Prochlorococcus marinus subsp. pastoris str. CCMP1986: one gene and its partners. The protein of the gene in region 3 binds, or shares a complex with, the protein of the main gene of each other region. Links are inferred from orthologs where the notes say so. Each region holds a gene or a part of one and is shown on either strand. Other genes may lie near its edges.

Region 1 (2,963 bases), 120 kb from region 3 along the record:
TTACGGATCAACTGAAACTGCTGCCATGGTTACGAGCCTAAAACCTAAGGAATTTTTAGAAGGGATTGATAATGTTGGAGAAATACTATGTGATATAAATTTAAGAATTAGTAAAAAGGGTTTAATCCAAATCAAATCAGAAAGAATAGGAATTGAATTGCTTGAAGCTTCTAAAACTAAAAATTTCAAAGATAAAAATGGTTGGTGGGAAAGCAGTGATTTGGGAGAAATCCAAGAACTGAATGATTCTTCTTATTTAAAATTTATTAGAAGAATAGATAATGCTTTTAATTCTGGAGGTGAAATAGTTTTTCCAGAAGTAATTAAATTACGATTAAGTAAATTTATCTTAAATGAAAAAATTCCAATAGAAAATTTTAAGATTTTTAATATACCTAATAAAGAATGGGGAAACAAAATTGAAATCAACATTGATTTTAAAAAACAAACTTCTAAAACAGATATTGAATATTCATTAAAAATATTAAAAAACTTTTCTAAAAATTGGCCAAGACATGAGAGACCTGAAGCTTGGATTATTGGTAAAAATCAATCAAATTATATTAAAAAATCTAATTTCATATTTGAAAAATAGTAACTCATGATAATTAACACTCTTTTAAATTCGTATTTATATTGGAAGCCTCTATCCACCTCTCCAGTTGATCAGGTAATTTAACTTTCAATTTTGAATCAACATCTAAAGAACAATGGATGATTTTTCCTTCAGCGACATTAATTTCATCCTTTAAAAAAAATGTATTTACTTGAAATAAGTGATTATTAATTTTTTTGGGGAATATCTTAATTGAAAGTAAATCGCCAATCTTAATAGGTGATAAAAAATTGGCTTCGCAATTAACTATGGGACATATAATTTGATTTTTATGGGAATTAGAATCGGGGAAAATATCCTGATGAGGAATACCATATATATCTATACTTTCTTCCCAACTTTCATGAGCCCATCTTAAAAGGTTGTGAAAATGTATCACTCCTGCAGAGTCACAATCACCAAACCTTACTTTCCTTTTTAAAATCAACCAATTTTTAGGTTTCATTAAAAGGTTTACCTGTCTACAGAACCCATAATGACGTCTATTGAGCCAAGGATTGCCATAATATCAGCTATTTTTGCTCCCTTTAGAATATGAGGCAATATTTGAAGATTATTTAAATCAGCAGCTCTAATTTTAAATCTCCATGGTGTAACTTCATTATTTCCTTGAATAAAAACTCCTATTTCACCTTTCCCAGATTCTAATCTTGTATATAATTCTCCATTAGGGATCTTAAAAGTAGGCGCAACTTTCTTAGCTACATATTGATAATCCATGCCAAATATTTCACTTTTTTTATCCTCTGTAGCCATGCGTTTAGCTTCTAAATTTTCTGTTGGGCCTCCAGGAATCATTTCGCAAGCTTGACGAATAATTTTTAATGATTGTCTCATTTCTTGAACTCTTACTCGATATCTGGCATAACAATCACCTTCTTTTTCGGAAGCAATTTCCCATTCAAAATCGTCATAACATTCATAACTATCAACTTTTCTCAAATCCCAAGAGACTCCAGAAGCCCTAAGCATTGGTCCAGAAAGTGACCAATTAATTGCTTGATCTCTTTCTATGGTTCCAAGACCTTCAATTCGTTTTTTGAATATAGGGTTATTTGTTATTAGTTTTTCATATTCATCAATCTTTGGAGCAAACCAATCACAAAAATCAATGCATTTTTCTAACCATCCGTAAGGTAAATCACAAGCTACACCTCCTATTCTAAAAAAATTATTATTTATCAATCTTTGTCCAGTAGCAGCTTCCCAAAGGTCATAAATCATTTCTCTTTCTCTAAAGATATAAAAGAATGGAGTTTGAGCTCCTACATCTGCTAGAAATGGACCTAGCCATAAAAGATGATTTGCAATTCTATTGAGCTCCAACATTAGAACTCTTATATAACTGGCCCTTTTTGGTACAACAATATTCGCCAATCTTTCTGGTGCATTTACTACAATAGCTTCATAAAACATTCCGGCTGCATAATCCATTCTGCTTACATAAGGTACATACATAACGTTTGTCCTGTTTTCAGCTATCTTTTCCATGCCTCTATGCAAATATCCTATTACGGGCTCACAATCTATTACGTTCTCGCCGTCAAGGGTTACAACTAACCTTAAAACTCCATGCATAGATGGATGATGAGGGCCAAAGTTGACCACCATCGGTTCTGTTCTAGTCTCTAGTTGAGCCATTAATAATTTAACCTCTATTTAAATCTTAGTAGAAAGTTATGCAAACTGACCTTTCTGATTCATCTTTATTCAATCATAAGTCAGTGATGACAGATGAAATTTTAGTTTCTGTAGATCAATATCCGTTAATATCAGACAATAAACTAACAGCGATAGATGCAACTTTAGGTGGTGGTGGACACTCATATCAATTATTAAAAAAATATCCTGATTTAAAAATAATTGGACTAGATCACGATCCATTCGCAAGACAGTCAGCATTTATAAAACTTGAAGAATTTAAATCGAGGATTGAAATATGTCCCTCAAATTTTGCGAACTTTGAGCCAAAAGAAAAAGTTTCTTTTGTAATAGCAGATCTTGGAGTCAATAGTAATCAGATAGATAATCCACAAAGAGGATTTAGTTTTCAAAAAGATGGGCCTTTAGATATGCGAATGAATCCGTTACTTGAGATGAATGCTGAGGACTTAATTGAGACTTTAAATGAAAAAGATCTGGCTGATTTAATTTTTAAATTTGGTGATGAAAGATTATCACGAAAGATTTCTAGGAGAATCAAAAAAGATTTACAAGAAAAAGGCAAATATTCGGGTACAAAAGATTTAGCTTATTCTATTGCTGGTTGTTTCCCACCCAAACAAAGATATCGAAAAATTCATCCTGCGACTAGAACATTCCAGGCACTAAGAATTGCTGTAAATAA
Region 2 (2,995 bases), 130 kb from region 3 along the record:
ATTGCTGCATTTCAACTTATAAGAAAAGGACAAGATCCCATTCAACCTAGGGATGATTTATCCTACTCATCGAATTTTCTTTACATGTTGACTGAAAAAGAACAAGATCCCATAGCTGCAAAAGTTTTTGATAGATGCCTAATTCTTCATGCAGAACATAGTTTAAATGCGAGTACATTTAGCGCACGAGTTACGGCTAGCACTCTTACAGACCCATACGCAGTAATTGCCTCTGCAGTAGGAACATTAGCTGGTCCTCTTCATGGTGGAGCTAATGAAGATGTAATTGCCATGTTAGAAGATATTAAAACTCCAGAAAAAGCTGCTTCATTTTTAGAAGATGCTATTCAAAACAAAAGTAAAATAATGGGTTTCGGACATCGAGAGTACAAAGTTAAAGATCCTCGAGCAATTATTCTTCAGAAATTAGCAGAGGAGCTTTTTGTTAGGTTTGGAAAAGATGAAATGTATGAAGTTGCTAAAAAATTAGAGTTAGAGGCTATCCCAAGGCTAGGAGGAAAAGGTATTTTCCCAAACGTTGATTTTTATTCTGGCCTTGTTTACAGAAAACTTGGTATTCCCCGTGACTTATTTACTCCTATTTTTGCAATATCAAGAGTCGCAGGTTGGTTAGCTCATTGGAGGGAACAATTAGGCGCAAACAGAATTTTTAGACCGTCTCAAATTTATACCGGTTCGGCTCCAAGAGATTGGATTACTTTAGAAAATCGAAAATAATATCTTCAGCTTTTCATAAAAAACACACATATTGTTTATGAAGAGTTAATCTAAAGAATAAATAACAATAAAATTTTGAACTCCGGATTAGATCTCGAATATAGTTTTAATGAAATCTTAAAAGGCTTCGGCCTATCAAGTGAGCTTGCTCATATAATCTGGCTACCTTTACCAATGTTATTAGTTTTAGTATCAGCAGTTGTTGGTGTATTAGTCACAGTTTGGTTAGAAAGAAAAATATCTGCTGCTGCTCAACAACGAATAGGTCCAGAATATGCAGGGGCCTTAGGGGTACTTCAACCAATTGCAGACGGTCTGAAATTACTTGTAAAAGAAGATATTATTCCTGCAAAAGCAGATTCAATTCTATTCACTGCGGGACCAATATTAGTATTGGTACCGGTTATTCTATCTTGGTTAATTGTTCCTTTTGGCCAAAACTTGCTAATTAGTAATGTTGGTATTGGAATTTTTCTTTGGATAGCTCTAAGTAGTATTCAACCCATTGGTCTTCTTATGAGTGGCTACGCCTCGAATAATAAATATTCATTATTAGGCGGATTAAGAGCAGCTGCTCAATCTATTAGCTATGAAATACCCCTGGCTTTGTCTGTACTAGCCATTGTTTTAATGACAAATTCCCTTAGTACTATTGATATTGTTAATCAACAAAGCGGAGCAGGAATATTAAGTTGGAATATATGGAGGCAACCTGTTGGATTCATAATTTTCTGGATATGTGCTCTTGCTGAATGCGAAAGATTACCATTCGACTTGCCAGAAGCTGAGGAAGAATTAGTAGCGGGTTATCAAACTGAATATGCTGGAATGAAATTTGCTTTATTTTATTTAGGCAGTTATATAAATTTAATCCTATCTGCATTATTAGTATCAATACTTTATCTAGGTGGATGGGGATTTCCTATTCCTGTTGAGATAATTGCTAAAGCTCTAAATCTTCCAATTGATGCTCCTGTGATTCAAGTTTTCACAGCTTCTATAGGAATCATAATGACTGTTCTCAAAGCATATCTATTGGTTTTTGTTGCTATATTATTGCGCTGGACAACACCAAGGGTGAGAATAGATCAACTTCTAGATTTAGGATGGAAATTCCTTTTACCCATATCTCTTGCTAATCTACTTGTGACAGCAGGATTAAAATTAGCTTTTCCTCAATTTTTTGGTGGATAATGTTTAAGTAGAAATACTTAAACATTTATTAAATACACTAGAATAAAATAACTAAGTAAATTCTTTAAAATGAAAGATTTTCTTCAAAAAGTAAATAGTTATATTAAAGAAGCCTTCAGTGCTGGTAAATATTTATATGATGGATTTACTGTAACTTTTGATCATCTCCGAAGACGACCAGTTACTGTTCAATACCCTTACGAAAAGTTAATTCCTTCTGAAAGATATAGAGGAAGAATCCATTATGAATTTGATAAATGCATCGCCTGTGAAGTATGCGTACGTGTTTGTCCGATAAATTTACCAGTTGTGGACTGGGTTATGAATAAGGAAACTAAGAAAAAGGAACTTAGAAATTATTCTATAGACTTTGGAGTATGCATTTTTTGCGGGAATTGTGTTGAATATTGCCCAACAAATTGCTTATCTATGACTGAAGAATACGAATTAGCTACATTCGATAGGCATAATTTAAATTTTGATAATATTGCATTAGGTAGACTTCCGACGAACGTTACAACTGATCCATCTGTGAAACCTCTAAGGGAACTTGCATATTTGCCTAAAGGAGTTATGGATCCTCATGAAGTTCCTCCTTCAGATGTTCGAGTTGGTAAACTACCAGAAGAAGTTTATGATTGGATGAAACCAAAATTGAATGATATTAAAAACCCCACTGTCGAGCCAAATAAATAACTTTAAATAATACATGTCTTTAGCAGTAACAACTCAAATAATTTGTTTTTCAGTATTATCTTTAGTTGTAATAATTGGAGCACTAGGTGTAATTCTTCTAGAGAACATTGTTTACTCTGCATTTTTGCTTGGGGGAGTCTTTATGAGTGTTGCAGGCTTATATCTACTACTAAACGCAAGTTTTGTTGCTGCAGCTCAAGTTTTAGTTTATGTAGGGGCAGTTAATGTTCTAATAATTTTTGCAATAATGTTGGTTAATAAAAAAGAAGATTTAAAGGCTATTGCAAATATCAAATCAAGAAGAATTATATCAACATCAATTTGTTTAACTCTTCTAAGTCTATTAATAAGAGTTGATTTATCCAAT
Region 3 (2,894 bases):
GAAAAGTCACCACTTGTTGATTACTACCAAAGTAGAGGTGCCATGCCAGTGATTTGTAACAAAGAAGAATTAATTTCAGAAGGATATTATGTCTTGCAAGCTCCCCTTTATTCAAGAAAGATAACTCCAACACTTAGACATGACCCCCGAAGACTTGCAAGGGCAGTAATGTTTATTAATAAAAAAATGAAGAAATTAAATTAATAAATTTTTTAATAAGCATCTTGTAATTCATAGAAGTCAGGTTGTATATAATCTTTTCTTAATGGCCATCCTCTCCAGTCTTCTGGCATTAAAAGTCTTGTGGGATTTGGATGATCAGCAAAATTGATTCCAAACATGTCATAGGTTTCCCTTTCTTGCCAATCACTTCCCTTGAAAATTTTATAAAGGCTAGGTACAGATAAATCTGAGTCTCTATTTAAAAAAACTTTTACTCTAATTTCTTTAATCTCTTTTATATCTTGAATATCTCCAAGTGAGATTAGATGGTAAAAACTTACGAGACATTTTCCTGGTCCTTCATCGTAACCTCCTTGACACTGAAGGTAGTTAAAGCCATAGCCTCTTAAAGTAGATATTGCTTCGTACAACTTTTCTGGTTTTACTGAAAGTATCTCAACACCTATATGATCATTCCCTAAAGATTCGTTTGTAATCCCATCTTGAGAAAGCTGATTACTTACTATTCCATTTTGTTTTACAATTTCTTCTGAAGATTCAGGTGAACTATTATTTTCCATTATTTTATTACTTCATCTATAGAATTTGTTTCATATATATTTTCACTACTTTCTTCTACCGGATTAAGTTTAGAAGATTCAATTGACTTTTCAGATTTTTTATTTAAATATTCACCAGTATTTTCTGAAAAAACAAGATTCATCTCATGATCTACAGTTAAATATCTATGAGTTTGTTCAGATTTATTCCTCTCAAGAATACTCTCATTAGCAACTTTCTTTCTTAATTTTATAACAGCATCAAAAATAGCTTCTGGTCTAGGGGGGCATCCAGGAAGGTACAAATCAACTGGGATTAATTTATCAACTCCTCTTACTGCTGTTGTTGAATCTGCACTAAACATTCCACCAGTTATGGTACAAGCTCCCATGGCAATGACATATTTTGGTTCTGGCATTTGTTCATACAACCTTACTAATGCTGGTGCCATTTTCATTGTGACTGTACCAGCAACAATTAGTAAGTCTGCTTGTCTTGGGGAGCTTCTAGGTACTAAGCCAAATCTATCAAAATCAAACCTAGACCCTATGAGTGCTGCAAATTCTATAAAACAGCATGCAGTTCCGTATAAAAGTGGCCATAGACTACTTAATCTAGCCCAGTTATGAAGATCATCTAAACTTGTCATTATGATATTTTCGCTCAAGTCAGTTGTGACTTGGGGGGCACCCAGAGGATTACAAGTTTCTTCTCTAAGCTCTCTTATTGCTTTTGGTGAAAGTGAATTGTTCAACTTTTTAACTCCATTCTAAAGCTCCTTTTCTCCAAGCGTAAGCAAGAGCAATTACTAATATTGTAATAAATATTAGAGCCTCAATAAATGCTAGTAGGCCTAGTCTATTGAATGCAACCGCCCAAGGATAAAGAAATACAGTTTCTACATCAAATATAACGAATACTAATGCAAACATGTAATATCTGATATTGAATTGAATCCAAGCCCCCCCTATAGGCTCCATCCCTGATTCGTAGGTGAGTTTTCTCTCTCCAGTTCTTCCTTTGGGAGAGACTATTAGGTTAGTAACTAAAGCTAAAATTGGGACTGCCGCAGCAATTATTAAAAAACCTAAAAAATATTCGTAGCCGGGTAATGAAAACATTTAAAAAAATTGTTGGAAAATTCGCTTAATTCAGCAAAATCTTTTAGAGTCTCTAAAGTTAAATACTAAATCGTGAGTGAAAACATTCAACCATCTTCTGAGGAAAACCAAATAGTTGAGGATTTAACAAATAAAGAATCTCCTGAAAAACTTCCAGAATTTAAAGATAAAGAGCTCATTACCAATTTAGAACAAAATAGATTCGAATGTAGAAGTTGTGGATACATTTATGATCCTATAGAAGGAAACAAGAAACTTAACATTCCTAAAAATACTCCTTTCTCGGCAATAGATGGAAATACTTTTGCTTGTCCAGTATGTAGAGCAGGTAAAAATTTATATAAAGATATAGGACCAAGAGAAAAACCTAGTGGTTTTGAAGAAAATTTAACTTATGGCTTTGGATTCAATAGTTTGCCACCTGGTCAGAAAAATATTTTAATATTTGGTGGTTTAGCATTTGCAGCTGCATGTTTCCTTTCTTTGTACTCTTTGCACTAAAATATATCCATGAAAAAATTTGTAACTAGCATTCCAAACCTTCTCCTAACATTTACACTTTGCTTTGTTTTAAGTAGTTGTTCTTCAACAGGTGTAAAAATGAGCGAGAGTAGTCCCTGGGAAACAATTCAATTTGAAGATCAGTCAAATGCATTAGATATAGATTTCATAGATAATAATCATGGATTTTTAGTTGGATCAAATAGGCTTATTATGGAATCTAATGATGGAGGAAAATCGTGGGAAAAAAGATCTTTAGATATTGCTGCAGAGGAGAATTTTCGTTTACTTGATATAGATTTTAAGGGTTCTGAAGGTTGGTTGATAGGACAACCCTCTTTAGTTATGCATACGATTGATGAAGGTAAGAATTGGACAAGGTTATCTCTTGGTAAGCTGCCTGGCCAGCCATTTTTAGTCTCAACTGTTGATGATGGGGTTGCTGAATTGGCAACAACCTCAGCTGCTATTTATACAACTTCAAATAGTGGTGAAACATGGGAGGCTAAGGTTTCAGACCCTTCCGAGCAGGGAGGTATTAGAGATTTA

Evidence for each region.
Region 1: the proteins of TX50_RS01525 (region 3) and TX50_RS00895 are in contact, whole or in part, in a cryo-EM structure (PDB 6ZJN), measured with the Thermus thermophilus proteins. The link is inferred for Prochlorococcus marinus subsp. pastoris str. CCMP1986 from one-to-one orthologs. Residues at the interface, in WP_096411116.1 of Thermus thermophilus: Glu45, Ser46, Asn48, Pro50, Ala51, Gly52, Glu53; in WP_223903221.1 of Thermus thermophilus: Met26, Thr27, Asn29, Gly31, Pro32, His34.
Region 2: the proteins of TX50_RS01525 (region 3) and nuoH are in contact, whole or in part, in a cryo-EM structure (PDB 6KHJ), measured with the Thermosynechococcus vestitus proteins. The link is inferred for Prochlorococcus marinus subsp. pastoris str. CCMP1986 from one-to-one orthologs. Residues at the interface, in WP_126986108.1 of Thermosynechococcus vestitus: Gly6, Tyr7, Glu8, Tyr9, Phe10, Gly12, Phe13, Leu14, Ile16, Cys17, Ser18, Pro21, Ala24, Leu25, Ala27, Ser28, Leu31, Arg32, Pro33, Ser35, Arg40, Leu41, Thr42, Thr43, Tyr44, Glu45, Ile51, Gly53, Ala54, Trp55; in WP_126985484.1 of Thermosynechococcus vestitus: Gln8, Lys26, Trp29, Leu30, Pro33, Met34, Met37, Leu38, Leu83, Ile84, Phe85, Lys86, Glu87, Asp88, Val89, Leu90, Pro91, Ala92, Thr100, Ala104, Val107, Ile108, Phe111, Leu112, Tyr114, Ile115, Ile125, Ser126, Leu128, Phe133.

What each region holds. Positions count from the first base shown.
Region 1 is NC_005072.1:165,219-168,181, reverse strand. Bases 164-2,963 are described here. They hold TX50_RS00895 (NAD(P)H-quinone oxidoreductase subunit H), read right to left. Parts: upstream 2,258-2,963; coding sequence 1,070-2,257; downstream 164-1,069. Other genes in these bases: rsmH (16S rRNA (cytosine(1402)-N(4))-methyltransferase RsmH), read left to right, coding at 2,296-2,963; TX50_RS00900 (acyl-CoA thioesterase), read right to left, coding at 609-1,061; TX50_RS00905 (AMP-binding protein), read left to right, coding at 164-595. Also shown: more of TX50_RS00905, read left to right, coding at 1-163.
Region 2 is NC_005072.1:154,050-157,044, reverse strand. The notes cover bases 41-2,872. They hold nuoH (NADH-quinone oxidoreductase subunit NuoH), read left to right. Parts: upstream 41-813; coding sequence 814-1,932; downstream 1,933-2,872. Other genes in these bases: TX50_RS00825 (NADH-quinone oxidoreductase subunit J), read left to right, coding at 2,642-2,872; ndhI (NAD(P)H-quinone oxidoreductase subunit I), read left to right, coding at 2,002-2,628; TX50_RS00840 (citrate synthase), read left to right, coding at 41-738. In the rest of the region: more of TX50_RS00840, read left to right, coding at 1-40; more of TX50_RS00825, read left to right, coding at 2,873-2,995. UniProt on the Escherichia coli protein: NDH-1 shuttles electrons from NADH, via FMN and iron-sulfur (Fe-S) centers, to quinones in the respiratory chain. The immediate electron acceptor for the enzyme in this species is believed to be ubiquinone.
Region 3 is NC_005072.1:282,283-285,176, forward strand. What follows is about bases 164-2,894. They hold TX50_RS01525 (NAD(P)H-quinone oxidoreductase subunit 3), read right to left. Parts: upstream 1,845-2,894; coding sequence 1,482-1,844; downstream 164-1,481. Other genes in these bases: TX50_RS01510 (gluconeogenesis factor YvcK family protein), read left to right, coding at 164-204; TX50_RS01515 (NAD(P)H-quinone oxidoreductase subunit J), read right to left, coding at 213-743; TX50_RS01520 (NADH dehydrogenase subunit K), read right to left, coding at 743-1,477; TX50_RS01530 (rubredoxin), read left to right, coding at 1,917-2,345; TX50_RS01535 (photosynthesis system II assembly factor Ycf48), read left to right, coding at 2,355-2,894. Also shown: more of TX50_RS01510, read left to right, coding at 1-163. UniProt on the Escherichia coli protein: NDH-1 shuttles electrons from NADH, via FMN and iron-sulfur (Fe-S) centers, to quinones in the respiratory chain. The immediate electron acceptor for the enzyme in this species is believed to be ubiquinone.